3 regions of the Lysinibacillus sp. GW821-FHT14F06 genome follow, and region 2 is predicted to be linked to each of the others. Evidence: riboswitches for the same ligand, from Rfam matches in the RefSeq annotation. Region 2 holds a riboswitch; each other region holds the start of a gene.

Region 1 (11,172 bases), on a different contig from region 2:
ATTATAGATTGCATTGGAAATTTCGTTTTGAGTAGCGTAATAATTATTCACCACTGCTTGAGCAGATGAAACTGCTGACTCCATTGCATTCTTCTCTGCTTGGGTTGTCCAAGGTGTGTTATATATGTTATTACCTTCCCAAGAAACTGTAACATACTGAACAGAATTGATTAGTGCTTGTAATGATGTTTTATCTGTACCGTATCCAGCAGTCCTATTTCTTTGAGCATTTGTGTAAGTCGTAATAGCATTATTTAAATTATAGATGGCATTGGAAATATCGTTTTGAGTAGCGTAATAATTATTTACCACTGCTTGTGCAGATGAAACGGCTGACTCCATTGCATTTCTCTCTGCTTGGGTTGTCCAAGGCGTGTTATATATGTTATTACCATCCCAAGAAACTGTAACATACTGAACAGAATTGATTAGATTTTGTAATGATGTTTTATCACCATTTCCATACCCATACTTCGTTCCATTTTTCTGCACAGCTTGATAGTTTGCTAATGCAGTTTTGTATTGTGTAAGAGCATTATTCACTTGCTCGTGTGAAGCACTCGCATTATTAGCTACTGCTCTAGCATTTGTAACGGCGGTTTCAAATGCTTTGCGATCCGTCTGTGTTGTCCACTTTTCAGTTGTTAAAACGTCATTTCCATAAACAGACACAGCAACATATGGAAGGGCAGTTAGCAATTTATTTAATTCAGTTTTATTTGCTATAGGCAATGTTACAGAAGCTTTGTTATCATCTACCTGTACTTTAGTAACAATATGTCCTGAATCTAATGCTACCTTTGCACCGCCATTAACCGTTATCTGCTCAATTTTACCTTCCCCATAAAGGCTAAAATCTTTCTCAACATCGATGATTAGTTTGTCAACATTCGATGAAACCTCAAATGCAGCCACTTTATCAACGACTTTGATAGTTGAAATTGTTTGATTAGAGGACACATCCACTTTTGTACGTTCTACGTTTAGTGTTGCTGATTTAACGTCATTTAGAGAAACATTGAGCCAATTAATTTTTCTTGCTGTAAGAGGTTTAAAGGTAATTTCATCCCCAATTGTTACTTTATCGAGTGAGAATGATTTTTTTACACGACTTGTAACAATCAGCTCATCCTCGATAGCGACATTTTCAACCTTCACATAATCTGCATCGACAGTAAGGCTTCCTTCAATCTTCGCGTCTCCACCATCAAAATATACCGTCTTTTTGTTAGTGCCAGCTTTTTTCAATGTTAGTGATGTCACGCTAGTAATTTCACCCTTTTTTACGACAATTGTAGCTTGCGCATTTGTTAATGCCGTGCTATTTGCAGTTTTAAAGAGTGATTTAAGAGAGTCACTAATATTATATTGTCCGTTAGAAGTACGTACTTTATCTTTTGTAATATTAGTAATGGTAACTGCATCTCCTGCTGGCACCTTTGTTTTAGTAGCAGCCAATCGTTCCCCAATTTGAATTGACTGGTTTACAGATGAATCACTAGAAGCAGCGTTTACAGGCGCTACAGGCAATACTAAAGTTGCTGTAAGAGCCGTTGCCATAAAAGTTGATAACGCTTTATTTTTCATTTTGGTCACTCCAATCATCGTATTTAGTAGCTAATATATCATATATTTCAATAATTTAGTATCCAAAGGGCATGTTTTACTAGGTTTGATATGTAAATAAACCAATAGTCCTTTTTTTATCTTTCTTGTTTTTTGTGATAAAATCCTAATATTTCTCTATAAATATGTAAAATTCTACTTTATTCGATAAATCTATTGTTGTGATACAATGTTCCATCCATTATTATTATGTATAAAAGAGGGGTGTTGTGATGAAAAAATCTAGAAGTATTGCTTTAAAGCTATCTTCTCTAATAATAGGAATATTTTTACTATTATTTTTTGCTTATACGATGATAACAGGCATTATTTTAAAAAATCAGAGTGTTGATGATGCAGAAAATGCAACGCTTGAAACTGCTGAATTTTCTGCAGCAAAAATGAGTGAGCGCTTTAAGAAAGCCAATACTACTTTACTTACAACGAAACGTATTGTTGAAAGTATGGAAAAGAAAGGTGAGGTTTCCGCACACGCTATTTTAGATATCATGGAAACCAATTTAGTGAATAATGATGATCTGCTTGGGGTAGGCGTTATTTTAGAGCAAAATATTGCAAACGTAAAACCGATAGCTCTTACGACTTTATTAGAACAGAATACTATGAAAATAGATTCATCTACATATGCTGCATTAACTGATTCAAAAAATCGCTTTATACCTTACTTAAGTAAGGATGGCGGCGGTATTACTGCTGCTGCTATTGAAGGGATTGATGATAAAAGTGTGTCCGAATGGTATTGGGTACCAAAAGACGAAGGACGATCAGTTCTAACAGAGCCCTATGATTATAATGTGAATGGAAAGACAGTCCTAATGACAACTATTTCTGTTCCATTAGTGAATGCTTCAGGGAAATTTTTCGGCATAATGACAGCTGATTTATCCATCGATTATTTAAATGGATTGACAGAGTCGGTCAAGCCAGATGGTGGTTATGCGGCGATTATTACAAATAAAGGTATTTTAACGGCGAATAGCCTTGGTGCTACATTAGATGGATTAAATATGCAGGATCATTTGGATTGGACAAGCATTAAACAAACGATGGATAATGGTGAAGTAAAAAGCATGTATATGGACTCTGATGAATTGAAAGAAAATTCTTTTAATGTTTTTTCTCCAATGGTATTAGAGGGAATTGATGAAACATGGACTGTCCAAGTGGTGCTACCTAAATCAAAAATTTTAGAGACCTATAATCAGGTGTTTATTTTTACAATTGCTGCATCTATTATTATAGTGGTTTTGATGTCTGCTGCTAGTGCACTATTTATTTATAGACAATTAAAGCCATTAAAGTTTTTACGTGCATCTATTGAAACAGCAGCTGATGGTGATTTAACACAAAGAGTGGATGAGAAATATATTAAAGCTGATGAGATTGGTGCTGTTGCACTGGCTTATAATAATATGTTGGATCAAACAAATAGTGCCATAAAAACAGTGCTAAATTCTACAACACTACTGAATCAATCATCCAATCATGTTCATGAGGCATTTAATGAAATAGTGGCTTCAAGTCAAGAGGTATCTGTAGCTATTAATGAAATTGCTCAAGGGGCGTCTAAGCAATCGGAGGATACAGAAGAGACAAACTATCGAATGATTGATTTATCCGATCAAATTGATGCTATTACCGCTTTATCGAATGAAATGGATGAGTTATCAAATAAAACGAGACTTACTACTGACAAAGGCATGCAAGAGGTTGAAAGCTTACGTGACCGTAACGCAGAGACAAATGCCATGAATGGTCGTATTCAGCAGCAAATGGAGTCTCTGGCATCTAATATCGCCAATATTAATCAGATAATCGCATCTATTCAAGGTATTACGGAGCAAACGAATTTATTAGCTTTAAATGCAAGTATAGAAGCGGCTCGTGCTGGCGAGCATGGCAAAGGCTTTGCAGTTGTTGCAGAGGAAGTGCGAAAGCTAGCAGAGCAATCAAAAAATGAAACAGATATAATTAAGCAAACAGTGGATAGTATACTTGCAAACTCTCAGCAAACCGTTGCTGTTATTGCTTCAAATGCAGGACTTATGCAGTCACAAAATGAGTCTGTACAAGGGACAGAGGTAGCATTTAAAGATAACAGTGAGCTGTCACGCTCTATCGCTTCTTCGATCAATAAGCTAATGGATAAGCTGTCGTATATGCTGGAGCATAAAAATCAAGCAATTATGGCAATCCAAAGTATCTCTGCTATTTCAGAGGAGACAGCTGCATCAGCGGAACAGGTGAGTGCTTCTGCTATCGATCAACAAGCGGAGCTGCAAAAGGTGGCAGAATCCATCAATAATATGAATGAGATTTCAAAGGAATTACAAGAGGTTGTTAATCAATTTAAACTAGCTTAATCATGAAGGACTGCCTAAGAGGTATTGAGTGTTACCTAGGGCAGTTCTTTTTTATTGGGAAAGGCTGGCTCTAAGCTATTCTCTCTTTTGAACAGATTGACCTGGCGAAAAAACAGCACTACTATAGGAAAGGAAAGGAGGGCACATTATGATGTATCTCGGTATGATTTTCTTTCAGATCGTTGCTCCTATCTTAGTGCTTCTTGTGCTTGGCGCGATGTTGCAAAAGAAATTTTGCTTCAATCTAAAAGCGCTCTCTCAGCTTATTACCTATTGCTTCATGCCAGCTGCTGTTTTTGTTAATTTATATGAAACAAGCGTGGAGCTCTCTGTGCTTGGAGAAGTTGCGATATTTATTGTACTTTTTATCGGCAGTCAAATGGTGCTAAGCCATTTTTTAGCGAAAGGACTTGGTTTAGTTAAAACAGAGGCTGCAGTGTTTAAAAATAGTGTCGTCCTTATTAATTCAGGAAACTATGGGATTCCTGTTGCGCAAATGATATTCGTGACACAGCCAATCGGCGTAGCGATACAGGTTATTCTTGTGATATTCCAAAATATGACTACCTATACATATGGCTTATACAACTTAATTTCCTCTACAAAATCAGGTATATCTATTGTAAAGGATTTCCTTAAGATGCCTATTATTCATGCCCTTATTATAGGGGTAGCGATGAATTATTTTGATATTGCAGTGCCACAATTTATTAAAATTCCAATAGATCATGTGGCAGAAGGTTTTATTGCTGTGGCATTAATCACGTTAGGTGCCCAACTATCACAACTTGAAATTAAATCCATGTTTAATAAAACCGTCATTATTAGCTGTTTTACACGACTAATTTTAGGACCAGCAGTTGCTTTACTCATTATTTATTTACTCGGCTTAGACGGGGTAGTGGCACAATCATTATTTATCGCTAGTGCTTTTCCAACATCCCGAAATAGCTCTAGTTTAGCATTAGAGTATGATATCGAATCAGCAACAGCTGCTCAAACTGTTTTATTTTCAACAATAGTGAGCTGTATTACAGTAACAATTGTTATTTATCTAGCAGAACTATTATTTCTTTCATAACATATGACGTAAAAAAAGGAATAGGCTTATGGCTTATTGCTTTTTTTTATGCTCAAAAAGTAAAATGAAGAAAATAATTAGAAAATATAAGGAAGTTTGTTAGTTATTGTAATTTTTAATATATACATAGGGTAAATAGGTGTTTAATCATAATATTGAAAGGGGCGTTCATAGCTTTGCGTAAAGGAATAGAGTTATGGAAGAAATTCATCATCTTATTAATAGTTATTATGGTTGCTTTTAGTGTTGCTCTTGGGCTTATTGTCTATAAGAGTACAAAAAACATAGTGGAGTTGGCATTAAAAGAGAATAGTATGATTTTAGCAAGAAATGTTGTGGGACAGCTTGATTCAGAGAGGTATGAGCAGCTAGTTACAAATCCAGATAACCGTTCACTGTATCTTGATTTACAGAAGGAGCTGACAACAATACTGAAAACCAATTATGTAACGTATATCTATGTGTTCAAGGGAACACCTGATGGTAAACAATCAATGGTGCTGGTGGATGCAGGAGATTTAAATAGTGAGGAAACCTACCAAATTGGAGATATTATGGAGGATATACCGTATGAAAGTGTTGTAAAAACAATTTCTAATAATGAGGATGGCTTTAGTGAGTTTGTTTCTGTAGAGGGGTGGGGAGATTTTATTTCTGCTTATGCACCTGTCAGAGCAGAAAATGGTGAAATTGTTGCATATGTTGGATTAGATATTGAGAGCTCCATTATTTACGGCATTCAAAAATCTGCTGTATCGAAGTACTTGCCTATTCTTTTAGGCATAGTCATTTTATTGAGTGTCGTTATGATGACGACATTGTATTTGTATATGCGAAAATCACTGAAGCCGATATTTATCATGAAACGAGCAACAATAGCCTTTACAGATGGAAATATGGCAGAAACTCAACATATATTGGATGAAATAAGCTTTGAGTCAAATGATGATATTTCAGATTTTAGTAGCAAATTTAAAGAAATGATGCAATCTATGCATCAAATTATCTCTAATCTATCGGGGATTGGCACAGATATTTCTAAGGCAACTGATAGTTTACAGGAGGTAGGGAATAATGTGCAGCACTCAAGTAACAAGCTCATTGAAAGTGCAGGAGGGATAGAGGAGAGTGTAGATCGACAAAGAGATCTAGCGACACATTCCTTTAAAACAATCGAAGAGATGACGTCAGGAATTATGCAGATTTCAGCATCTGTTTCTTCCGTTATGAAAAGCTCCTCCAATACAGCCGATCTTGTAAAGCAAAGTCAATCAGAAGCGGCAATGATTACGAATCGTATGAATGACGTGGCAGATTTGGTAACTCATACGGCAAATAATGTGAATGTTCTTGGTGAAAGATATAGTACAATCGAAGAAATGATAAGTGTTATTCAAAATATTGCCGATCAAACAAATTTATTGGCATTAAACGCGGCGATTGAGGCAGCGAGAGCAGGTGAGCATGGTAAAGGCTTTGCTATTGTCGCGGAAGAGGTGAAAAAGCTGGCCGAGATGACGAAGTTGTCAGCTGAGGATATTCGTCAGCATATATATGAATTTAAAATAGTAACAGAGACTGTGTTAAAAGAAATGGACCATAGTACTGTTGAAGTTAAAGAAGGAGCTCATTTAGTGATGGCCATTAGTAATGAGCTGGATCATTTGTTTGAAGCAGTAAAAGTAGTTGAGGAAGATGTTCAAAATGTTTTTGAGGTTACAAACACAATGTCCAAAAACACGAACGTCGTTTTATCGGCATTAGAGCAAACGAATGAGGCATCCGAGGCTGTCTTGTTGGAAACAAAAGAAGTAGCCGATGCATCAAAGTTGCAAGAATCATCATTGAGTCAGCTAAGTAGAACGATTCATGAATTAACGGAGCAGGTAAAGCGTTTAGAGTTTATGAAGCAAAAATATAAACTCTAAAGGAAAAATAGTGATGAAGCTTCCATCTCTTAGCAATATCTGTTACACTAGCATCAAACTTAATAGCATTAACTAGGGGAGTCTGATGAGTCAGGCTGAGAGGGAAACGCATAGAGGTTTCTTGACCCTTTGGACCTGATCTGGCTCATACCAGCGTGGGAAAGTTAAGAAATTATTGCGAGCTCTTTACAATGCGATAATTATACCTTATACAATCATAGCCGGATCCAAAAATTTTTGGATTCGGCTTTTTATTTTTTGGGGTGAGCTAGATTCGGTCCTTGTATGAATTTTCTATAAGGGAGAGAAGTAGGTCATGACAACAGTTAGCGAAAAGAACATTACCATTATGTCGAGCTTTGAGGGGAGCAAAAAGGTTTATGTAGAGGGATCAAGACCAGATATTTTAGTGCCGATGCGTGAAATTGCATTAAGTCCAACGACAGGAAGCTTTGGAGAAGAGGAAAATGCACCAGTTCATGTGTATGATACGAGCGGTCCATATACTGACCCTGCCTATAAGGTAGATATTACGAAGGGCTTACCAGCGTTGCGAAGTGAATGGATTAGAGAACGAGGAGACGTGGAGGAGTATGTCGGGCGTACTATTAAACCAGAGGATAATGGTTTCCGCATAGCTGATGATCCACGTATAAAAGAAAATATATTTCCTGATTTATCTAGAAAACCTCTACGTGCAAAAAAAGATAGAAATGTAACACAGCTTCATTATGCACGAAAAGGAGTAATTACTCCGGAAATGGAGTTTGTAGCTATTCGCGAAAATATGGACCCTGAATTTGTTCGCTCTGAAATTGCAGCTGGGCGTGCAATTATGCCTTCTAATATTAATCATCCTGAGGCTGAGCCAATGATTATAGGACGTAATTTTCATGTGAAAATTAATGCCAATATTGGGAATTCAGCAGTATCATCTTCTATTGCAGAAGAGGTAGAGAAAATGACATGGGCAACACGCTGGGGCGCTGATAATATTATGGATTTATCGACTGGAAAGCACATTCATACCACACGTGAATGGATTATCCGTAATGCCGCGGTGCCAGTTGGAACAGTGCCAATTTATCAAGCGCTTGAAAAGGTAAATGGTGTGGCTGAGGATTTAACGTGGGAGGTGTATCGTGATACGTTAATTGAGCAAGCAGAGCAGGGTGTTGATTATTTTACGATTCATGCGGGTGTACTATTACGTTATGTGCCATTAACAGCTAATCGTGTGACAGGCATTGTGTCACGTGGAGGTTCAATTATGGCACAGTGGTGCTTATATCATCATCAAGAGAATTTTTTATATACACATTTTGAAGAAATCTGTGAAATCATGAAAACATATGATGTTGCCTTTTCATTAGGGGATGGTTTACGTCCTGGATCGATTGCAGATGCCAATGATGAGGCTCAGTTTGCAGAGCTTGAAACGTTAGGTGAATTAACACAGATTGCATGGAAGCATGATGTACAGGTGATGGTGGAGGGACCAGGACACGTGCCAATGCATTTAATTAAAGAAAATATGGACAAGCAGTTAGAGGTGTGTAAGGAGGCTCCTTTCTATACTTTAGGACCACTGACAACAGATATTGCACCAGGCTATGACCATATTACATCAGCTATTGGTGCTGCAATGATTGGATGGTTTGGTACGGCAATGCTATGTTATGTGACACCAAAAGAGCATCTGGGCTTACCAAATCGAGAGGATGTTCGTGTAGGGGTGATTACGTATAAAATTGCTGCACATGCGGCTGATTTAGCGAAGGGGCATCCTGGAGCACAGCAGCGAGATGATGCGCTTTCAAAGGCACGCTTCGAATTCCGCTGGCGCGATCAATTCAACCTTTCTTTAGATCCAGAGCGTGCAGTTGAATACCATGATGAAACATTACCAGCAGAGGGAGCAAAAACTGCGCACTTTTGTTCAATGTGTGGGCCCAAGTTCTGTAGTATGAGAATCTCCCAGGATATTCGTAATTATGCAAAAGAAAAAGATGTAAATACGACGGAGGCAATACATCAAGGAATGCAGGAAAAGGCTGAGGAATTTAAGAAAGCAGGCAGTCAGATTTATCAATAATATTGTCATGAAAGGTTTGTGTTTATTTAGGCACAAACCTTTTTCGTTGAATAGAAAACTCCACGTGAAATGTTGCTCACATGGAGTTAAAGTTGGATTTGGATATCAATAATAGATGGAAAAATTAAACGTTAGTTGGTTGTTTTACGTATGGGTTAGTAAGATCCATACCTTCTAATGAAAGACCCATTGCTTTTGCTACACCCTCACCATATGCTGGATCAGCTAAATAGCAGTGAAGGATGTGGCGACGTTTGATGAACTCTTCAACAGGTGCCATATCATTTGCTGTATTTTCGAATAGGCGTTGTTGTTCTTCAGCAGTCATTAGGCGGAATAGTTTTCCTGGCTGCTCGAAGTAGTTGTTATCATCTTCACGGAAGTCATGGATACCTGCGTTACCATCAATACGTAATTCAGGCTCTTTATAGTCTAAGTTGTGCTCCCATTCGCCATAGCTGTTTGGTTCATAGCCTAATGTTGAACCAAGGTTGCCGTCAAAACGCATAGCGCCATCACGATGGAAAGTACGGAATGGGCATTTTGGTGCGTTTACAGGAAGCATATAGTGGTTCACGCCTAAGCGATAGCGTTGTGCATCTGCATATGCAAAGATACGGCCTTGTAACATTTTATCTGGAGAGAAGCTAACTCCAGGAACAATGTTAGACGGTGCAAATGCTGCTTGCTCAACCTCAGCAAAATAGTTGTCTGGGTTTTTATTTAATTCGAATTCACCTACAGGAATTAATGGGAAATCTTTTTTATACCATACCTTTGTTAAATCAAATGGATTATATGGTAGTTCACGAGCTTGTTCTTCAGTCATTACCTGAATGTACATTTTCCATTTAGGGAAGTCACCTTGCTCGATAGCACCATATAGATCACGTTGTGACGATTCACGATCTTTACCAACTACTTCCTCTGCTTCAGCACCTGTTAAGTTTTTAATACCTTGCTCTGTGCGGAAGTGGAATTTTACCCATACACGCTCATTTTCAGCATTGATAAAGCTATACGTATGAGAACCAAAACCATGCATATTGCGGTAACCAGCTGGAATACCACGGTCAGACATCACTATTGTGACTTGGTGAAGAGCCTCTGGTAGTGAAGTCCAGAAATCCCAATTTGAGTTTAAGTTTTTCATATTTGTACGTGGGTCACGTTTTACCACGTGATTTAAATCTGTAAAGTGTAATGGGTCGCGGAAGAAGAATACAGGCGTATTGTTACCAACTAAATCCCAGTTACCTTCTTCTGTATAAAATTTAAGGGCAAAGCCACGAATATCTCGCTCAGCATCTGCTGCACCGCGTTCACCTGCAACTGTAGAGAAGCGTGCAAACATTTCTGTTTTCTTTCCAATCTCAGAGAAGATTTTTGCTTTTGTATATTGAGTAATATCATGCGTTACAGTGAAAGTACCAAATGCACCTGAACCTTTTGCGTGCATACGACGCTCAGGAATAACTTCACGGTTGAAGTTCGCTAATTTTTCAACTAGCCATACATCTTGAAGTAACAGAGGACCTCTTGGACCTGCTGACATGGAGTCATGGTTACTTACTACTGGAGCACCACCTGCTGTTGTAAAACGACGGCTACGATCATTTGCGTTTGTCATAATAGTTTACCTCCTGAAAAAAATTGTGAGTCAAACTCTTCATCAATAACTATAACAAATATAAACTAGAATTGCTAGTACATTATAATAATTATCGTTAAAGAATTTTTATTGTAAGATATAAACTATTATTATATGTGTAAAGAAGTAGAATTATGCATAATTTCACTACCCAAAACAGTGCTTTTCAAAACATTATTAGGAGTACGAAAGGGAAAATAAAAGCTTTTTCATTGATTTTTTCTCTATCGTGCTCAATTAAAACATCCAGCAAACTCATTCTATTGAAATATCATTCCTGAATTATAGGGATGAATCAAAATGCTTGTATATTAAATATAATGTAAATAAATCACTGTTTTCTTAGACAGAATTGAAAATAAGGTATGCTAAATGAAAATTCATTAATAGGATTTTCGATAGCGATTGGGTGTCATGCCTATCTGCTG
Region 2 (11,172 bases):
AACGAATCGGAGGCTCAAGTGAGACATCAGTGGACGGTGGTGCGCTAGGAGATGGTTCACATGTATCAGAGCAGCAAGGAAATGTTCCAATAACTAAGGGAACCATTCGCCCATATGACGAAGTAATAGGGTCCTATAAGGATAGCTATATTGAAAGCTCAGAACGACTACAATTACCAAAAGATTTACAAAATGTCGTGCAATCTTATTTCACGTCAATAGAGTCGCAGTAGGAGGAAAAGAAATGGCATTTACAGAGCAACAGTATGTTGAAATGAGTATGAAATTGCAGCAGGTGAAGGAAGAAATTCATCGCTTTATTGTCGGTCAAGAGGAAGCAATCGATTATACATTGTACGCGGTGCTCGCTGATGGTCACGCATTGTTAGAGGGGTTACCAGGTTTAGGAAAAACGATGTTAATTCGTACGATTTCTGAGGTACTTGATTTATCGTTTTCGCGTATTCAATTTACACCTGATCTTATGCCAGCAGATATTACTGGAACAAGTATGATTGAGCGTACAGCAGACGGTAAACAGCAGTTTACATTCCAGCCAGGTCCGATTTTTAGTCAGATGGTGTTAGCGGATGAAATAAACCGTGCAACACCTAAAACACAAAGTGCATTGCTTGAGGCTATGGGAGAAAAGACGGTTACGATTTTAGGGGATACAAAAAGGATGGCTAAGCCCTTTTTTGTGTTAGCTACGCAAAACCCGATTGAGATGGAGGGAACCTATCCATTGCCTGAGGCGCAAATGGACCGTTTTCTATGTAAAATACTTGTCCCATATCCTAAGAAAAGTGAGCTAATGGAAATTATGAAGCGTACAACAGGCGCTCAGGAAATAGGCTTGCAAAAAATAATGGATACAGAGGTACTTATCGAGGCACAGCAAATGGTAAAGGAAATACTGGTTGCAGATGAAATGCTTGAATTTGCAACGGACCTAGTTGTTGCTACACATCCTGAAAGAGTGGATGCCATAGACGAGGTCAAGCAATATGCAATGTATGGTAGTGGTCCGCGTGGTTTGCAAAGCTTAATAAAGCTAGCGAAGGCTAGAGCACTCATGAATGGGCGTTTTCATGTTTCTGTAGCAGACATTAAATCTGTAGCGAAGCCAGTATTACGTCATCGTATGCTGTTGAATTATGAAGGGGAGGCTTCAGGAAAAACAGCGGATGATGTGATAGATGTTATTTTAGAAAAAGTACAGCAAGGTGTTAGCAAGTGACACAAAAAATAATATTACCCGAAGATTGGTTAGCGAAAATTAGTCGCTTCCAATTGGCAACGGCCTCCAAATTGCGAGGGCAGCATAAAGGCTCGCACCGTTCGCAGCGCTTCGGGGCATCACTCGATTTCTCAGATTTTCGTGAATATCATTTAGGTGATGATGTACGGCAGGTCGATTGGAACGTATTTGCAAGAACGGATAAATACTTTATAAAAAGATTTTTAGATGAACAAGAGATGCGTGTTCACATTTTGCTAGATACCACTAAATCCATGGGGGATGACACTAAATGGATATTTGCTCGTCAAATTGTTGCTTCTCTTGGTTTAATGGTGCTTGGTCGTGACGATCGTTTATCCTTTTCTTTTGTACAAGATGAGATGAAGCCGCCATTTCGCCGTAAAGGCGCTATGTATCGACGCGCTTTTTTACAAGTCATAGCGGAAATAGAAGAAGCTGATTACACAGGAAGCTTTGCACAGGGAGCTTTAAGAGCATTACCCAAAGATAGTACAGTGCTATTTATTGTTACAGATGGACTAGAGTCGATTGAGGAATGGGAGCAACTGTTAAGAAGATTGCCGCGCTATGCAGGGGATGTCCGTCTATTACAAATTGTCACGGAGGAGGAGCTCTCTCCTAATTACACTGGTGATGTCCGCCTATTAGATCGTGAGACTGGCAAAGATGTCAACGTTACAATGTCCTCTAAAGTTTTAGACGCATATATGGCACGACGTTTATTACATGAAGAAGAATTCGAAGCTATTTGTCGACGCTTTGGTGTTCGAAAATTACAGCTTAAAGTGGAGGATGGATTACAGCATGCCATCTTTCAGCAATTATTAAAAGCACATTGGATTAGGTGAGGTGAGCCGTATTGGGCTTTAGTCAAATACTTTTTAGCTGGACGGCCATCATCCCGGTCATTGTCCTACTATATTATTTCTTTCGAAAAAAATATATCGATCAAACCGTATCTTCTACACTTTTTTGGTCGGAAATTATGCAGGAAACGCGTGTATCACCATACTTAAAGCAACTACAAAAAAATGCTTTGCTCTTTTTGCAACTTCTAGCACTTCTTTTATTGGTACTAGCCCTAATGAACCCTTATGTTAAAAAATCAACGATTGTAGGTGCACAGACAATTTTTATTGTGGACACGTCTGCAACAATGCTTGCGGGGAAAGAGCAGTCAACATTTGATGCACATAAAAAAGAAATGTTATCTTTGATGGGGCAACTAAATGGTAGACCTGTGACGCTCATTACAACAGGCAATACACCGAAAGCTGTACTACAGCAGGTGACAAACACTAAAGATATTGAAAAGGCGATTCAAGAGCTGGAAGTAACCTATGAAACAGCACAAATGAATAAGGCTCTTGATGTGGCACAGGCTTTTGTTGGTAATATACCAACATCCATTTATGTATTTACAGATGTGTTGGATAAAAAGCACTTACCAATGGAAAAAGATACAGTGAAATGGATTGTAAAAGGCTCTGCTAAAGATTTAGAGAATGTTGCGATTACACGTTTTGCAGCAACTACAGACGGTCAATCGACAATGGCATTGGTGCAGCTACAAAATGATACTGATTTGGAGCAAAAGATCACTCTTTTGTTACAAAATGCAGAGAATAATAAGGTAGTGTCAGAAGATATTACATTGCCTCCTAAAGAAGCTGTGACCAAAACCTTTAAAGATTTACCATTAGAGGATACAATGACGGCTACCATTGCTGCAGATGATGATTATACAGTCGATAATTCGCAAACTGTTTTACTACAAACGACTACCTCAAAAATAGTGGTCGATCAAAGTATGCATCAACTCATTCAAAAAGGTTTTCAAACAATTAATAGCAGTGTCAAGATTGTTCCGTCTTTACAGATAGCTGATAATCAAGAAGCGACTGTAGTAACTAACCAAACAGCACTGCTCGAAAAGATGGATAAACCTATAGTATTATTTGGTCGTGATGATGCCGAAAAAATTGAAGCAAAGGGCGAAGTAAATACAACAAGTGATGCATTGTTTGCATTTAGTGAGCTAAAAGATATTTATGTTAGCGCTGTATATCCTGGGTTTGATGGCTATAAAACAATTGCATCGGTTGGAGATCATCCCTTTATACAACGTACTCCGAAAGGTGATCTTGTCATATTAGCTGATATTGCAGATACAGATTGGCCCCTACACCCTTCATTTCCATTATTTTTGTGGAGTGTGGAACAGCAGCTTTCAGAATCGATTGGTTCACTTGGTATTTTTACGCCGAATGAGCAGCGTGCAGTTGCTTTGGCTCAGGGCGATTGGAGTGTATATTCGCAGGATGATCAGTTTTTATCGTCCATTTCGAATGGCTTATTAACAGCTCCAATGAAGCCAGGAATCTATACAGCACGCTCAGAAAATGAAGAAAAGCGCTTCATTGTCCAGCTTCAAGCACAGGAGCGTATCATCTCAAAAGGAACAAGCTATACACTAGGTGAGCTCCAAGAAAATGGCAAAGAAGAAATAGCGAAAGCTTCACTTGTACCTTGGCTTATTCTTCTTATTTTATTTGTACTAGTTACAGAGTGGGAGGTGCAACGACGACGTGGATTTACGAATTGATATGCCATTAGCATTGTTGCTTTTACTCCCATTATTTATGTATTTTAGCTGGACCTATTGGCGAGAGCGTCAGCGCTTGAAAAAGAGCCATATAACAGTGCTAGGGATTCGTATTCTAGCAGTCAGCTGCTTAGTTTTTGCGCTTGCAGGTCCTTATATTTTATTACCTATAAAGGAAGAACAAATATTATTTATGGTAGACCGTTCTGCTTCTATGAATGGCACAGACGGTGAGATGGTTAAATTTATAGAGGAAAGTTTACAGTCGAAAAAGGATGAACAGCTTGCAGGGATTTATTCTTTTTCATCAACACTGCAAACAGAAGCGATTTTATCGAAGTCATTAAAGGAAGTGCCGAAGTTTACAAACATAGGAGCAACAGATCAAACAAATATTGAACAAAGTCTACAGCTTGCTTCAGGGATTGTTAATTCAAAAAAGGCAACACGGTTGGTCCTTTTAACAGATGGCAATGAAACAAAAGGCAATGCCTTAGAGTTTGCTTCGAAATTTAAAGGGTCCAATATAAGCGTTGATGTTGTTCCATTTCATCAAGCAGTTTCTACAGATGTATCACTGAACAGCTTTGTAACCCCACAGGTTGCATATGTGGGTGAACAGCAGCAATTAGTTACTGAAGTTCATGCAACAGCGGCTAGCAAAGGAGAGCTACTATTATATGAAAACGACAAACTTGTTCACCGTGAGACTGTAGAGCTTGCACAAGGCTCCAATGTATTTACCTATAAACATACAGCTACAGCAGAGGGTCTAGTAAAGTATGAAGCTGTTGTACAGGTAGAGCAGGATGCCATATTTGAAAATAATAAACTAACAAGCGTTACAATGGTACAGAGTGAACCACATTTATTAATTGTTAACGGTTATGATAGCGCATCACCTGTAGCAGCCGCTCTTGGGAGAAAATCCATCTCCTTTGATGTTATAGATGCTCAAAGTTTGCCAAATGAGCTTTCTAGTTATCTACAGTACAATGCTATTATTTTTGATAATGTGCCAGGACATCTAGTGGGCGAGGCCAAAATGAATGTGATAGAGCAGGCAGTAAAAAACTTTGGCGTAGGCTTTACGATGGTTGGTGGCGAAAATAGCTTTGGCTTGGGCGGCTATTTTAAAACACCAATCGAAACTTTACTACCTGTTGAAATGGAGATTAAAGGGAAGGAACAATTGCCTTCATTAGGGCTGGTTATCGTGCTTGACCGCTCTGGTAGTATGTCAGGAGCGAAGCTGGAGCTCGCTAAGGAGGCGGCAGCTCGTTCTGTTGAAATGTTGCGAGATGAAGATACGCTCGGCTTCATTGCCTTTGATGATCAACCTTGGGAAATTATCGAAACAGGACCACTTGAAAATAAGGAAGAAGCTGTGGATACGATTTTGTCTGTAACGCCAGGCGGTGGGACAGAGATTTATGGGTCACTTGCTAAGGCCTATGAGAACTTAACAGATTTAAAGCTACAGCGAAAGCATATTATTTTATTAACGGATGGACAGTCACAGCCAGGAAATTATGAAGACTTAATCGCTGAAGGAAAAGAGAGTGGCGTAACATTGTCTACTGTAGCAATTGGACAGGATGCAGATGCCAATTTACTTGAAGCACTTAGTGAAATGGGCAGCGGACGATTTTATGACGTTGTTGATGAGCAGACCATCCCTTCTATTTTATCCCGTGAAACGGCAATGATTTCACGCACATATATTGAGGATAACCCTTTCTATCCAACCATCTATAACGCATCTGGTTGGAACACGTTATTTGCAAATGGTGTACCTCAAATGAATGCTTATATCGGAACAACAGCGAAGCAGGGGGCCTCTGTAATTGCGGAAAGCGAGAAAGAGGATCCGGTGCTAGCACAGTGGCAATATGGACTTGGCAAGACATTTGCCTTTACTTCCGATTCGACAGGGAAATGGACAGGTGATTGGGCAAGATGGCAGGATTGGGGAACGTTTTGGCAAACGCTTATTTCTCAAATGCTCCCAAGCTATAATGATGTTGCCTACGATGTACGTTTAGAATCGGATGGTTCATTTATTATTACAGATCCAACTAATGAAGCAGCATTTTTAGATATAGTTGCTGTCAATGAAGCAGGAGAAGAACTTGAAACACAGCTTGAGGCCATTTCAGCCTCTCAGGTTCGGGCAGTTGTGCAAGCAGAGCCAGGACTCATTTTCTTCCGTATTGCTGATGAAGATCAAGCTATTTATCAGGCAGGAATAAGTGTACCTTATAGTGCTGAATATGAGTTACGACCAGTAAATGATAAGCTGGTGGAAGAACTGACAAAGCAAACAAGCGGCTCAGTTTTGAAAGAACCGAAGGAGGTATTTCGTGAATTTACGAAGAAAGGCGCAGACCGTCAAAATATAGCAACATGGCTTATATTAGCAGGTATGTTACTTTTCTTCATCGATATTACAATCCGACGCTTTGGCTGGGGCTTCTTTGCTAAGTCTAAGAGAAAAGAGCAGCCTGTAGAGAATAAAACCATACAGGCAGAGGATACGAATGTTGCTCAGTTATTAAAGGGCATGAAGAAACGATAATTTAGATTAAATGACAGTGCAAAATGATTAATTATTTTGCACTGTTTTTTTGTTTTGTACTCGCTATGGGGGTGGTTCACTGAAAAATGATCTTCGAAAATGGAGAGGAAAGAAATCCCTACTCTAAAAATTTAATGAAAATTTTTAATAAGTATAGTATTTCGTAGACTACTAGCAACGGCCATACCTAAAAAAGCACCAATAATACTAGAGGTTAAAAAGGCAGGCATGAAAAACATTGCTACGACGGACGTCCCCATTAAGATATATGCATATGGTACTGCAATGAGAGAAGCAATGATCCCAGTCCCTACAATTTCACCAATCCCTGCTAGCAAAGGTTTACTACTGTATTTATAAGCCAACGCTGCACAAAAAGCACCAATAACACTGCCAGGAATGGCTAATAGGGAGCCTGTCCCTGTTAGAATTCGAATAATCGCCGTAATAAGGGCAATGATGACGGCTGGTACTGGGCCGAGTAGAATGGCACCGATGACATTGATGGCATGTTGTATTGGATAAGCTCGCGCAATCCCTGTTGGAATTGAAACGAAGGTAGAGCCTGCTACGGCAATGGCCACTAATAAAGCCATGATTGTTAATTTTCGAACTGACATAAATTACACTCCTTTGAAATATTATCGCGCTAAACTGGCGAACACAAAAAGACCGCTTCCTGAAAACAATAGGAAGCGGCCTTGCATTTACATATTAAAAAGCAAGATGTCGCCACTTCCCTCCGCTAGTATGAACTAGATCAGGTTCAAAGGGTCCATATATGATAATATACGTCTCAGTCTTTTAAAGACTCCCCTAGTGGTAATAATTATTTAATTTTTGTTTAGCATCGTAACAAGATAAATGTAACATACTACTAATAATAGTCAATAACTTTTCAGATTATTTAGAATCAGGCTGCATAAGATGTGGTGCCTTTTTCATTGTCCAAATAAGGGCAAGGAAGAAGCAAGTCATCAAAATTATAGCACCAAATATATAAGGGCTATTCATATTCCAATCGAATAAAATACCTGCCAATGCTGGACCAATCATATTCCCAAGACTCATATAGGCATTATTTAGACCTGCAGCAAATCCTTGCTCATTTTCAGCAAGCTTAGAGATCAATGTGTTAACAGCAGGACGAATTAATGTTGTGGCTGTCGAGAAGATTGTCGCAACAACTAAAATAAGGGCAAACCCAGATACGAATAATATTAAGTAGATAGATACGGCAGCAATAAATAAATTGACTAATACGACCTTCATTTCACCGTAGCGATTAAAGAGTGGTGTAATGACAAACATTTGTACAACTACACCAAAAGCACCACCCACTACTAAAATAATAGCAATATCTCCAGGTGTATAATGAAACTTATCTGTAACAAATAATGATAAAGTCGTTTGGAAATTAGCAATTCCGAACGAGAATACCATCATAATAATAAGCATAACAAAGTAAGGCATATGTACTGAACGTACCATTTGTTTTGCAAGATTGTCTTGCTTATGCATTTTTTGTGCTGCGTTTGGTTTAGTAGATGGTAATAAAAAGAACGATAAAATAGCAGCTAAAATAGCAGCCGCTCCAGCTGTATAGAATGGAAAATGTAAGCTGACTTGTGATAAGAATCCACCAATACCTGGCCCAATCATAAAGCCAAGAGACATGGCAGCACCGAGCATCCCCATCCCTTTTCCTCGTTCTTCATATGTTGTAACATCTGCTACAAATGCCATAATAGGAGGTGCAACAAAGGCTGATCCAAGACCACCTAAAAAGCGTGCTAAGAAGAGCATCCACACTTCTGTAGAGAGCCCAAAACCGATTTGTGCAAGTCCTGTTAGTATCAGTCCGAAAATTATTAGATTTTTTCGACCATACTGATCCGAAAGATTCCCAGCAATTGGAGAAAAAACGAATTGAGCAAAGGCGAACGTTGCAATAAGCATGCCTAGAACTTGTCCTGCAGCACCAAATATTCTTAAATACTCAGGCATGACAGGAATAATAATCCCAATACTCCCCATTGCGATAAACATATTAAACATTAAAATATACAAAGCCGCCTTATTAGACTTCTGCTGGGTCATCGAATACCCCCTTTTCTAATCAAATATAGTACAGTCTATCACAAAGAAAAATGGTTTGCTATTAGTTAGGATTACACTAAATAGTGGACCAATTGTTTATTCTTAAACTAATAAATGATAAATATTTTGCAATAATAATTAAGTATTCAATTAGTAAATTCCACAAGTTTATTTGTGGAATTTACTTTTTATCTTGTAGTGAATTAGGGGTTACATCATTTGTTCTTATGTTAATCTTTTTATGTCAACTGTATGACAAAAATTGTAATAATTAGCGCCTTATATATGGTTGATATTTCCCTAATAATTCCTGTAATAACGGCTAATTACTGATCTACAAGAAGCGATCATAAGCCGAAAATCCGAGAGAAATTGATATTAAAAAGGAGAGGAAATGAAATGGTAACTATTCAAGCAGCGATGGAAAATTTAAAAGAATTAGGTATTAACCCAGTAACAGCAGTTATTGGGTCAACCCAACAGCTATTTCAATGGGATGAAAAAAAAGTCAATGATTTAAAGGGGTATTTAATCTCCCAAAATTTTAAACATCATTATGAAAACAATAGCTTTTATCGAATGTTATGCGAGGATAGCGGCGTTACACCTGCCGATATACAAAGTCTAGATGATATACAAAAAATTCCACTTATTCCGGTAACAAGTTTTAAAAGACCTGACTCTCATTTATTATTATCAACATCTTTAGAGAACATTGAATTTGAAATGCGAAGTACAGGAACAAGTGGTATACCAAGTATATCGAGAAGGGATGCTGAAACATTAAACAATTGCGTGTTTAGTATTTACGCAATGTATAGAGAGATGTTTGCCTTCTCTCGTGGAGCTGGTCTCTTCTTATTCCCATCTCCAGAAGAAATGCCAGAGATGGGAATGGTAAAAGTATTAAATATGCTCTCAGGTTTGTTTGATGCAACTAGATGTCTTGTTAAGAGAGCATCCTTCAAGCCTAAAGAGGCAATAGAAACTTTAGAAAAATGGCAAAACATTCATACACGCCACATCGTAGGACCTCCATTTTTAATTTATAAACTGGTCAATTATTTAAAAACAAATAATATTCATTTGAAGTTAGATCAAAAGACGATGATTATCAATCTAGGAGGCTGGAAACGCTTTTCTGGTATGGAGATACCTAGGGAACAATACAATAAAGAATGTGCTGAATTTTTAGGTATTCCTGAAGAAAATATAAGGGATATGTATGGATTAGTTGAATCTAATATTTTAGCTATCGAATGTGAGAAACAGTCTAAGCATGTACCACCTTGGGTTCATTTTTCATTAAGAAATCCAAAAAATTTAGCGGAAGAGGTACCACAAGGAAAAAGAGGAGTTTTAGCAATATTTGACCCTACGTCCTTGTCATATCCAGGATTTATTCAAACTGAGGATTTAGTGTATTTAAAGAAAGAAAATACATGTGAATGCGGAAGAAATGGTCAGAAGGTGGTATATCTTTCTAGAGTAGCAGGTGCAGAAATAGGTTGTTGTGCCATTAATTTAGAGAAGCATATGGATGCCGCAGAAGAAAAAAATGAAATGGCAGAAGTATAAGAGAGGATTCTAAACATGTACAATTCTATCATTGTTGATTATTTTAGCAACCCTCGACATTCAGGTGAATTGACTGATGCAAATATGGAATTAAAAATTGGTAACTCTGTTTGTGGAGATACAATTTTAATGAGCGTTAAGGTAGAAAATGGAAAAATATTCGATGCGAAATATAAAGCTTATGGTTGTGCTACATCTTTAGCAACAGCTGATATATTTGCAGAATATATCATTAATAAATCAATAGAAGAAATTAAGCAGCAACCGCAACATGAGATTGATAAAATGCTAGGGGAGTTAGAGCCTCCACAAATGCATTGTTTGAATATTTTACATGAGTTATTTGAGCAAATACGTTCGGCGGCTTAGGAGGCTTTTATGATAGGAAGGTATTTTGATTATAATGCCACTACCCCTCTTCGGGAGGAAGTGGCTTCTACTATGATAGAAAATATAATGCTATTTGGTAATCCCTCTAGCACGCATTCCTTTGGGCAGTTAGCCAAATTAAAAATGGAAGAGGCACGCTCACATGTTGCTACAGTAATCAATGCAGAAGAGACAGATATATTTTTTACTTCTGGCGGTACAGAGTCTATTAACACTGCATTGAAAGGATATTTCTTTTCAAATGATAAGCGCCCATTTCATATCATCACTTCTAAAATCGAGCATGCTGCAACCTTGGAAGTATGTCGATATTTATCTACCCTTGGTGCTGAAATTACCTATTTACCTGTTGATACTAATGGCTTCATAGCTATTGAAGATTTAAAAAACGCTATACAAGAGAATACAGCGCTTGTTTCAATCATGTTTGCCAATAATGAAATCGGCTCAATTCAACCAATTCAAGAGATGGTGAGAGTTGTTAAAAATATCAATAGCAATATTATCTTTCATGTTGACGCTGTACAGGTGATAGGCAAAATCCAGATAGATGTTCGGGACTTAGGAGTGGATGCATTATCGATGGCTGCCCATAAAATATATGGTCCTAAGGGCATAGGTGCATTGTACTTGAAAAACGGTGAACGTAAATTAGAT
Region 3 (11,172 bases), on a different contig from region 2:
TCAGCTATTGAACGAGCAGCACCACTTTCTTCCATAAATTTTCCGAATATTGCGGCAAATAAGAAGATGAGGTAGTAATTTTTCATAAAATTTATAAACCCGCTCATATAGTTGCCTTGTAATGAATCTAAAATAGGCATTTGATTTAAAATGATGACGATTAAACTTGCTACTGGCGCAATAATAATGATACTGAAGCCACGTAATGCTAAAAATATTAATAAAGCCAGTGACGCAATAATCGTAAATAAACTCCATATTTCCATACCTAGACAGCCCTCCTGCTTAATAAAAATATTCTGAAAATTCAACAAGTAGGGTTTAGTATAACAATGAATACTATGAAAATACTATGTAAAAACAGACAAAGATAAGAACTATCCTTTGTCTGTTTTGGCTAATTTTATATTTTGTAAGTAAGAAAACATATAGATAGCAAGATTTAATTCGAACATAGTTTTCCCATTCTGCTCGTCAATCCCTATTAATGAAAAAATCGTTTGGAGTCTATATTTAATGGTGTTTAGGTGTACAAAGCATGCCTCAGCTGTTTTTTTTCGGTTTTGATTATGTTCAAAAAATAGCTTTAGTGTATATAACAAATCAGTTTTATGTTGATTATCGTATTCCATAATTGGTCCAAGCTTCAACTCAACATATTCTGCCATTTCCTGTGGGTCATTATTTAAAAAAAGTGTATAAGGTCCAAGTTTATCATAGGAAATGATGAATGGTGCCTGTTCTAGTGTCTGTAAATAGTCAATACACTTTGTGGAGTCCCGATATGAACTGAAAATGTTTTCAATTGTGTTAAAGTGTCTTCCGAGACCAACCATAAATGATAGTGAATTGTACTTTGTCGAGTCTTTTTCGAGGAGTACAAAAAAATATTGAATACGCTCTTTAAACTGTTCGACTGAAACTCGCAAATTGTTCATAAATAAAAAATGATAGTGTAATTCATGCTCCGAGATAAAAACTGGTAAGGAAAATAAGCGAGTTAAACGATATAGTAGTTTACTAAATTGGTGCTGCATTTTATTAGTCTGAGCAACATGATATGTACTTCCATCAAGTTGTAGAGTAGCACATAAGTAATGAGAAGTTTGTTGCACTTCTTGACGTTTATAAAAGGCATTGAAATTTGAGTTTAAAAGCTGTTGTAACAAATATCCGTCGTATTTAAAGGAATTTTCTAGCTCCTTTTCCTCCTCAGCTAACTGTAAGGCAAATAATGCACCTGCCTGTTCTACTGCAAATAAATCTAAAGGATCCATTTGTAAATGTTGATTCATCACAATCAGTAGTATTCCTATAACACCTCGTTCTGTATGGATAGGAAATAAGTAACTTACATACGTTTCATCTTTAAATGGTATGTATACTTGATGTCGTACACATTGCTGTACAACTGTATCAAGATGCTGTGATTTTTGCTCTTTTAAAATGTCAGTAGCAAGTTTAGCTACAGGAGATGATGCAAATAATAAATCGTAAAAATCTGTCATAATTGCTACAGATTGGCCTAGTAATGATGCAAGCGTATCAATCATATCGCTGAGTCGGCCACGTGTTAAGGAAACCTGTGTTAAAGCATTATAAATGCGCTTAGAGCGTTCGTTTTGAGTAAATAATTTTGCATTTTCAATAGCAATTGAGGATTGGTTTGCAAATGCCTGTAACATTGTTAAATCACTATTTTCAAACTGTGTATCTCCTGAAAAATTGACAATTGTTAAAACGCCTATACATGAATTACTTTTATCAAGAAGTGGAGCACAAACAGCACTTTTGGGATAAGTTAAATCACCAACTGCTTTTGTATAGTTTTCTTCGTACTGTGGAAATAAATCCGCCATGCTTTCTGAAACATCATTGCTAGAGTGAAATCTAAATGCTTGTTTTTGAGAGAATACCTTTCCAGTCATTCCTTCATTTGAGGCAAGGTGAATCTTTTTTAAATAAGCCAGGTCATAACCAATGGCATGCTTGGCAACTAGACGATTAGTTTCTGTATTCAACATAAACAATACCCCTGCATCAGCACCGTCTATCACATGAAGTACCTCATTCATCAATTTTTCTAATACTTGGTTAATATCGAGTGTTGAAGTTAGAACCTGCGCTGCCTTAACCAAGCTCATTAATTGTTTTTCACTATTTATTTTTAACAACCCCTCATCTGTAGTGCTAAACCCTATTTTAATATAAATCTGCTATGCCAAGTACAAATTAGAAAAAAGTTATAGAGTCAAAAAAAAGAATCTGCTGGAAAAAGATGAGCAGATTCTTTATTTGGGATGTATTATTTCTTATAGCTGTTTTTTGGAGAAGAGGGTGCTCCTTTCTTAGCCGCCATTACTTTTTTGACAATTGGTATAACGATAGGTGCTAATTTTACGGCGGTTTTGACAACTTTAGATACTTTCATAAAAAAACAGCTCCTTTTACTAATAGTTCTACCTGTTTATGTTAGAAATGAAACATTAACGAATAACGCGAACAGCTTGCACGATATTCCAAATAACAATCCCTAGTGAGACAAGTACGTAAATGGCAAATGATGCAAACCAAACAATCATAAATGTATTGCTACCTGCTTGTGGATCAAAAGTGTTAAATGATATGGTTGAGAAGACAAAGACAGCAAAGAAGATGATACCAAATACAAATGGGATTAAATGCGAAATAAGTGCTCGAATGGAGTGTCTTTTTACGTCACTATCTTTCGAAACAAAGTAAACAATTAATGGCACAATAAAGGGTGCGAAAAAAACGCTGAGATAACTAAAGGCAGATAAAATTTTTTGGTTCTCCATAGTTGTACCTCCTTTTTTAATATTTACGCATGAAAAACAGCAAAGTTTCAAAAAATATTGTGAAAGAGAGTTGTAATCATATCCGTATTTGCGTACAATGAGGTTGTTCAAATAAAAAGATGTAACGACCACAAGGGGAGCTGATGATGTCAGCTGAGACTGGGCACGTAATGCCTTAACTCTTTGAACCTGTAAGTTAACACTTGCGTAGGGATGTGGATAGAAACCGACACTTGTACGATGTGAGGCTCTGTCCTGGCATTGTTTTTTTTTGCCAGATAGAGTCAAAAAGTAAATATGATTTCTATTCCTTCTCTTGTATCCTACATCGGAACAAAGGAGAGAATAAAATGGACAAAAAAAGACTTTTAATGCTTGTGGAGATTGCGATTTTCGCAGCAATTGGCCTTGTGCTTGATCAGATTTCCTTTAAAGTATGGGCACAAGGAGGCTCTGTTAGTCTAGTGATGGTACCAATAATTTTGATAGCCTTTCGTTGGGGTCTTTTACCTGGTCTGACAACGGGCTTACTTATTGGTGTTATGCAAACAATGTTTGGTGCTACAGTAGTACATTGGTTACAAGGCTTACTCGATTATGGCGTTGCCTTCACAATAGTTGGCTTGGCTGCAATCGTACGTCGACCAGTGCTTGACGCTGCAAAAAATCAAAACAAAACGAAAATGGCACTGTATATTATTCTAGGAACTGTATTAGCAGGATTTTTACGCTATGCGGCACATACTATTGCTGGCGCGGTATTCTTCTCAGAGTATGCGGGCGATCAAAATGCATGGATTTATTCAATTATTTATAATGGTACGTATATGCTACCGGCTACACTTTTAACTGCCATTGTTGGTGTTCTGTTATTTACAGCAGCACCACAATTAATGCAGCGAAAATCATAAATACACAACCCTTCACAGTAGTGGAGGGTTTTTTGTATCGTTTTATTAGCTATTATAAAATTTACCCGCTGTGAATATATTATTACATTTCAGCACTTTGCAATTTATAAGGGCATACAATATTTAAAGCGTTTAGCGTTTTATGTCAAACAAGTTATGTTATATTAAAGAGTAGATATTAGATGAAAGGGACGTTAAAAATGATTGTAAAAACGCAAGAAGAGATTGAAGCCTTTAAAAAAATTGGCCGTATTTGTGCTGAAATTCGTGAGGCAATGAAGGCTGCGACAAAACCTGGTGTTACAACACTTGAACTCGATGAGATTGCTGGCCGTATGTTTGCTGAGGCAGGAGCAATTTCTGGACCTAAAGGAGAATATGACTTCCCAGGCTACACATGTATTAGTGTCAACGAGGAAGTAGCTCATGGTATTCCAGGAAAACGCGTAATTAAAGAGGGAGACATTGTCAACATTGATGTATCTGGTTCATTAAATGGCTATTTTGCAGATACGGGCATTTCATTTGTCGTGGGTGAAGGCTACGAGGATAAAGAGAAGCTGTGTCGTGTGGCAAAAAGTGCCTTTGATCGTGCAATGACAAAAGTAAAAGCTGGATCAAAATTAAATCAAATTGGTAAAGCCGTTGAGCGTGAAGCATATGCCAATGACTTAACTGTAATTATGAATCTAACAGGTCATGGCTTAGGGCTTTCCTTGCATGATGAGCCGAATCATATTTTAAACTATTATGATGCATGGGATTCTACAATCATGAAAGAGGGCATGGTGCTTGCGGTTGAGCCCTTTATCTCAGCAAAGGCAGAGCATATTGTGGAAGCTGGTGATGGCTGGACCTTCGTTACACCAGATAAATCACTAGTTGCTCAAATCGAACATTCAATTATTGTGACAAAAGACAAACCAATTATTTTAACTTCATTGGATGAGGCATAATATAAAAAATCCTGCTACCCCAATTATTTTTAGGGGGCAGGATTTTTTTTTATGAAAAGTATACCGACTAATAGTACACCACATAAAAATAAAGCAGCTGTTGTTACAAGTAGCTCTTCAAAACCATTATGTAACGCGATTCCAATATAAGCCCAAATAAATACAGATGGATACATAATATCGAAATGATGGAAGCGCATATGTAATGCGATGGCAACACCGATTGTTAATAAAATGACTGCCCATAGAGGGTTGCTAAGACCAAAGCCGTTCCATCCATAAGCTGTTAATGTAAAGCTTGTATCTGTCATCAAAGTAAATGTCGACCATGCATAGTAAATAGAGAAAGGGATACGTCCTGCCAACGACTTGTCGCTGTGAGGATATGTATTGTACAGCGAAAATACACAGAAGACTAAAAGTAGTGTGCTACCAAGAGAGGCGATAAATAACTCCTGATGCCACACGATTATTGTGAATATCTGCAATATACATATGCTGCTAAAAAGAACAGTCTGTTTAATTGTTGTCTTTTTAAAATTCATGACTAACCAAAAACCAAGTAACATGTAAATGGCGATCCAAATTACATGACTGACATTAAAAGGTGCAAATACAACAGGAAAACGATTAGAGATGTCTAACGAAGATTGACCATTTATTTTCATGAAAAAGGATGAAAAGGTTAGGATGACTGAGACAATATAAGTGATTGTCATCAAAAAAAATTGAGGCATATTTTCCTCTCCCTTCGTATTAAATTGTATAGGGAAAAGACAATTAAGTATAGGACTGCACTCTTTCCATTATAACGGAAATTCCCAATAATGTATCGCGTAGTTTCATTAAAATTATCTACTATTTACCATTTGTATAGGCATCTAAATGTTTCTTTAGTACAATAGGAATAATCCAAATAGAAGGAGTGAAGTTTTAATGGCTCAAAATTTAACAAATTTAGATTTATCTATTGAACTAGATAAAAAAATGTATAAAAAAAAGTTAAAAGTACTCCAATATGAAATGTTAAATGCACAACAATTTTTATTAAAAAATAAAATTGGGCTAATTTTAGTATTTGAAGGCATGGATGCAGCAGGTAAGGGAGGGGCAATCAAACGTTTAATTGAACGTGTTGATCCGCGAGGCTATGTGGTACATCCGATTTCTGCACCTCAGCCCCACGAACTGCGCTACAACTATTTACAACGATTTTGGAGAAAGCTTCCACAGCATGGACAAATCGCTATTTTTGACCGTTCATGGTATGGACGTGTTTTAGTGGAACGAATTGAAGGCTTTGCAACAAAGGATGAATGGTCTCGAGCTTATGAGGAAATGAATAACTTTGAAAAGATCTTAACTGCAGGGGATTACATAATCATTAAGTTTTGGCTTCATGTCTCAGATGAAGAGCAGCTCAAACGTTTTACTGAACGTGAGCAAAACCCTTACAAGTCTTGGAAGTTAACGGAAGAAGATTGGCGTAATCGCGATAAAACACCTAAGTATGTAGAAGCAGCAAATGATATGTTTGAGAAAACAGACAAAAAGAATGCACCATGGATTCTAGTTGCAGGGGACGATAAAAAATATGCACGTGTGCAGGTACTGCAAGAAACAATCGCACATATTGAACGAGAAGCACAGAAACGTGGGCTTCATTTAACAAATGTTTTAGACAAGGCTCAGTTAGAAGATGAGGAATCTTCAAACCTTGAAGTACTAAATGATAATTTGAAGAAGAAAAAAACAAAATAATAATTGTAAGATGCTGTGCAAACAAGACGAGCTGTTTTAGTTGTAGCAGCATCTTTTTTTACATACAATAAAGTGACTAACTTATTTTAGAGTGAAGCATGTACCAAGTAAGACAATTATCGGAAGGCTAGTGTGGAAAAATGGTGCTTAAAATTTGGAATTTATTAAGGAAAAAGGGTGGAAATGTGGTATCAATTCAAGGAGAGAAATGCTACATTCGCACATTCCAAGAAAAAGATGCACAAAGTTTAACTGGTCTCGTAAGCCGTAATAAATACTTTTGGTCTACATACGAGCCGTTACAACGACCTGAATATTATACAGTTGATGCTCAATATAAAAAAATTCAAGAAAGCCTATACTTAATGGACTCAAAAAGAGAATTTACTTTTGGGATTTACGAGCTTGGAACTAATAATTTAATTGGGCATATTGCGCTTTACGCAGTCAAACGTTTACCTTACTCAAGTGCTTTTGTTGGCTATGCGATGGATGAGATTTATATTGGGAAGGGGATTGTAACAGAGGCTGTAAAAATGGTTGTACGTTTTGCGTTTGACCAAGTAGGCTTACATCGTGTAGAGGCCTATGTGTCAACACAAAATAATGCTTCTATTCGAGTATTAGAAAAATCAGGATTTCAGCGTGAGGGATTGTTAAGGAAGCTTTTGTATATTAATGGTCAATGGGTAGATCATTACATGTATGCCTGTTTAGAGGATGAATAAAAGAAGAGTCTATCTTTCAAACAATGAAGGATAGACTCTTTTATCTGCATTGACTGTTGAACCTTTGTCTCAAAGCTTTGACAGGCTGTTAAAATAGTGTCTAGCCTTGATAATGACTTCCATCTTCGAGCAAATCAAGACGCCCTGTATTTGGATCAATAACTAATCCATGGACAGGAACATCCTTCACCATTAATGGGTGATTGCGAATAGTATCAACACTTTTCTTTACACTTGTCGCAACGTCGCCAAAGCCACGTAAAAATTCCTTTAAATCTAAACCAGAGTATTCCATCATCTTGATAGTTTCTGGGTTAATTCCACGATCCACCATTTTGCTAAGCATTGCTTCAGGATCAACTGCGCTCATACCACAGTCGTAGTGTCCAACAACGTACACCTCATCTGCTTGCAGCTCGTAAACTGCTACAAGTAAACTACGCATAATTGCACCAAAAGGATGACTTACTAATGCACCAGCACTTTTAACAATTTTTACATCACCATTACGTAAATTCATTGCTTTAGGTAATAGCTCTACAAGACGAGTATCCATACATGATAAAACAACGATGCGTTTATCAGGATACTTAGTTGTAATAAAAGGCTCATATTTTTTTTCTTGAACGAAATCTACATTAAACTTCAGAATATCTTGTAACATTGTCATGAAAGTTTGCTCCCTTCCCTACAAAAATATTTTAGAGCAAAACTTTAAATATGCAAATAATAATGACAATATTCACGCAATTTTTACGAAAAAGAAAGAAGTTTAGTAAATAATTTAGCGAATCGAAGGAAAGTTCATAAAAAAACAGCTACTAGAAAGCAGCTGTTTTTCAATAATATTAATATTTTTCTTTTGGTTTTGGATCTACAGTGACTGAAGATTTAGAATCTAAACCAACTTGTAGATAGTGGATGAAGAATGCCGTAGCAATTAATAGAACGGCTGAAAAGCCTAGGACAGTCGTTAAAAACATGATAAAAGTTCCTCCTTACTAAAAATAATCAAGTATATTATCTAAATTAATTATACAATAGGTTACTAGGAAAATCTAAGGATAATTTATGACATCAATAACATACCTTACCTAGAAAGAAATTAGTAGAAATGAATTACTTAAATTGCCCAATTACCATTGCGGAAAATAGGTTCTTTTTGCTCGTCTTTTGTAATACCATCTATATTCATTTGGTCAGAACCAATCATAAAGTCCACATGTGTTAAACTATGATTCAGTCCCTTTGTAAGTAATTCTTCAGTGGACATTTCTTTGCCACCCTCAATGCAAAAGGCATAGGCATTACCTATGGCTAAATGATTGGAGGCATTTTCATCGAATAATGTATTGTAAAATAATAGACCTGATTGAGAAATAGCGGATTCATGTGCTACTAACGCTATTTCACCAAGATAATGTGCTCCCTCATCTGTTTCGATTAGAGAGGTTAAAATTTCTTGTCCTTGCTCAGCTGCTATGTCAACAATTCGGCCATCCTTAAATGTTAGCTTGAAATTATTAATAATATTTCCACCATAGCTCAAAGGCTTAGTGCTTGTTACATAGCCGTTAACACCTGTTTTAAGCGGTGCGGTAAAAATTTCTTCAGTTGGCATATTAGCCATAAAGATTTGCCCTTGTACATTTTCGCTACTTCCACCAGTCCATATATGTTTTGAAGGTAATTCAATCATCAAATCTGTGCCTGGTGCTAAATAGTGCAACGCTTTATATTGTTTGCTAGTTAAATAATCAGCTTTGCTATGTAATTGCTGATCATGCTCTAGCCAAGCTGCAACCGGATTTTCGAGATTGATACGTGTGGCCTCAAATATTGCTTCCCATAAAGCATTCATTTGTTGATCTTCTGGCAAATTAGGAAATACCTTTGCTGCCCATTGTTCTGATGGAGCGGCAATAACTGTCCAACTGAATTTATCTGCCTGTAACCAACTATAATAATTAGCTAATGCTTTTCCAGAGGCTTTTTGGAAAGCCATAATTTTTTCATGCTCAATGCCCTTTAATAAATCAGGATTATGCGAAGTAATGCTTAAAAAGGCAGCCCCATTCTCAGCAAGCCATTCGCGCTCCTGTACCTTCCACGGTGGGAAAAAATCAAATGAGTCTTTTGGGGCTTTTTCGTAGCGAGTACGTACAAGCTCATCGTCAGACAAATCTACAAATACCTGTTTTGCACCATTTTCATAGGCTGATTTAGTAATTATTTGTGCTAGTTTTAAATTATCGGTCGAACAGCTTATATAGAGGTACTGATTTTTTTGGATATTTACTCCTACTTTCACAGCTAATTCGGCATATTTTAGTAATTTTGTGTTAAAAGATAATAACAAATTCTTAACTCCTTCCTAATAAAGACAATTTAGTGTACTATTCTTAATTCAATATAATCAAATATGGCTTTAAAGTGAATAAAAAGCATTTATTACATCGAAAAATTAGTGAAATACATTTATACTATATTATATATTTAAAAATATGGAAAAAAGACGAAAATAACATTAATAGTAGATTTGGAGGTTCTAGAATGGATATATCGTCGATTGTAGGGTTAATAATTGCGTTTATAGCGCTATTAACAGGAATGGTGCTAAAGGGAGTAAGCTTAAGTGCATTTTATAACCCAGCAGCCATTCTAATTATCATCTTCGGTACTATTTCCGCTGTAACAATTGCCTTCCCTATGAAGGAATTGAAGCGAGTACCAAAGCTATTTAAAATTCTTTTTAAAGAAACTAAATTAGCGGATGATATAGAGATTATTAGGATGTTTTCACAATGGGCAGATTTAGCTCGTCGTGAAGGATTACTAGCACTTGAAAGTAAGGCTTCAGAAATTGAAGATCCATTTTTGAAAAATGGGCTTACATTAGCGATTGATGGACAAAATGCAGACTATATCCGTGATGTTTTAACGGAAGAGGTTGAAGCAATGGAAGAACGTCATGCTAGTGGTTCTGCAATCTTTACTCAAGCAGGTACATATGCTCCGACTTTAGGGGTACTTGGTGCGGTAGTAGGTTTAATCGCCGCACTAGGAGATATGAATGATATCGAAAAATTGGGGCATGCTATTTCGGCTGCCTTCATGGCTACATTATTAGGTATTTTTACAGGTTATGTTTTATGGCACCCATTTGCAAATAAGCTTAAACGCAAATCTGCTGTAGAAGTTAAGCAAAAAAGAATGATGATTGAGGGTATTCTTTCGGTTTTAGAAGGAGAGGCTCCACGTGTTATTGAACAAAAACTTGCTTCTTATTTAACGATGGAAGAACGTCGTCAAATTTCGGGTGAAAGCGGGGCGGGTGGCCTTGGCAAAGAAAGCTAAGAAAAAAAAGCATGATGAGCATATTGATGAATCCTGGTTAGTACCATATGCAGATATTTTAACATTGCTATTAGCTGTGTTTATTATCCTATTTGCATCTAGTTCCATAGATCAAGAGAAATTGCAACGAATGTCAGCGGTTTTTAATCAAGTATTCGATGGTGGTACAAGCTTTTTAGAGCAGCCTTCGCCAGTACAAACTCCGAATGCAGAAAGTGATAAAACGCCTCAACAATCACAGCAAAATTCAGCCTATTTAAAGGATCAACAGGAGCTAGCTGAAATTAAAGAGAGTGTTGAAAATTTTATTGCTGTTCATGAGATGGAAGGGCAATTTGCAACAGAAATGACGGATGAAGGTTTGCTAGTCACAATTCGAGATAGCATTCTGTTCGATTCAGGTAAAGCAACTATTAAACCAGAATATAAACCGATTGCAAAAGAGCTTGCGGATGTATTAGTATCAGATCCAGCGCGTAATATAGTTATTACTGGTCATACTGATAATGTTCCAGCTGGACCTGCCTTCTCGTCTAACTTTGAATTATCGGGAATGCGAGCAATAAACTTCCTTAATATTTTATTGATTAGCAATTCGAAGTTAGATCCTATAAACTTCAGTTTTAAAGGCTACGGCGAA

What was found. Region 2 has a riboswitch for thiamine pyrophosphate ahead of thiW (energy coupling factor transporter S component ThiW). Riboswitches for the same ligand answer to the same signal wherever they lie in the genome.
Region 1: linked by a shared signal. The riboswitch ahead of thiC (phosphomethylpyrimidine synthase ThiC) and the one ahead of thiW (energy coupling factor transporter S component ThiW) in region 2 are both predicted to bind thiamine pyrophosphate.
Region 3: linked by a shared signal. The riboswitch ahead of thiT (energy-coupled thiamine transporter ThiT) and the one ahead of thiW (energy coupling factor transporter S component ThiW) in region 2 are both predicted to bind thiamine pyrophosphate.

The regions. Positions count from the first base shown of each region.
Region 1 covers NZ_JBXAPF010000023.1:56,082-67,253, forward strand. The annotation lists gene AC1RNS_RS18450 (S-layer protein) at 1-1,587, opposite strand, end outside; gene AC1RNS_RS18455 (methyl-accepting chemotaxis protein) at 1,839-3,989, shown strand; gene AC1RNS_RS18460 (AEC family transporter) at 4,138-5,070, shown strand; gene AC1RNS_RS18465 (methyl-accepting chemotaxis protein) at 5,247-6,998, shown strand; TPP riboswitch at 7,063-7,177, shown strand; gene thiC (phosphomethylpyrimidine synthase ThiC) at 7,315-9,093, shown strand; gene AC1RNS_RS18475 (catalase) at 9,218-10,723, opposite strand; gene AC1RNS_RS18480 (helix-turn-helix domain-containing protein) at 11,128-11,172, opposite strand, start outside.
Region 2 covers NZ_JBXAPF010000019.1:61,179-72,350, forward strand. The annotation lists gene AC1RNS_RS16685 (DUF8809 domain-containing protein) at 1-233, shown strand, start outside; gene AC1RNS_RS16690 (AAA family ATPase) at 245-1,240, shown strand; gene AC1RNS_RS16695 (DUF58 domain-containing protein) at 1,237-2,112, shown strand; gene AC1RNS_RS16700 (vWA domain-containing protein) at 2,124-3,869, shown strand; gene AC1RNS_RS16705 (VWA domain-containing protein) at 3,853-6,447, shown strand; gene thiW (energy coupling factor transporter S component ThiW) at 6,579-7,067, opposite strand; TPP riboswitch at 7,168-7,275, opposite strand; gene AC1RNS_RS16715 (MFS transporter) at 7,351-8,547, opposite strand; gene AC1RNS_RS16720 (LuxE/PaaK family acyltransferase) at 8,947-10,125, shown strand; gene AC1RNS_RS16725 (iron-sulfur cluster assembly scaffold protein) at 10,141-10,494, shown strand; gene AC1RNS_RS16730 (cysteine desulfurase family protein) at 10,504-11,172, shown strand, end outside.
Region 3 covers NZ_JBXAPF010000008.1:133,192-144,363, forward strand. The annotation lists gene AC1RNS_RS10115 (GntP family permease) at 1-266, opposite strand, end outside; gene AC1RNS_RS10120 (helix-turn-helix domain-containing protein) at 378-2,174, opposite strand; gene AC1RNS_RS10125 (hypothetical protein) at 2,306-2,431, opposite strand; gene AC1RNS_RS10130 (magnetosome magnetite crystal formation protein family) at 2,487-2,819, opposite strand; TPP riboswitch at 2,943-3,050, shown strand; gene thiT (energy-coupled thiamine transporter ThiT) at 3,170-3,730, shown strand; gene map (type I methionyl aminopeptidase) at 3,931-4,686, shown strand; gene AC1RNS_RS10145 (TspO-related membrane protein) at 4,716-5,423, opposite strand; gene AC1RNS_RS10150 (polyphosphate kinase 2 family protein) at 5,623-6,447, shown strand; gene AC1RNS_RS10155 (GNAT family N-acetyltransferase) at 6,588-7,175, shown strand; gene AC1RNS_RS10160 (beta-class carbonic anhydrase) at 7,276-7,845, opposite strand; gene AC1RNS_RS10165 (hypothetical protein) at 8,024-8,158, opposite strand; gene AC1RNS_RS10170 (aminopeptidase) at 8,299-9,534, opposite strand; gene motA (flagellar motor stator protein MotA) at 9,729-10,532, shown strand; gene motB (flagellar motor protein MotB) at 10,516-11,172, shown strand, end outside.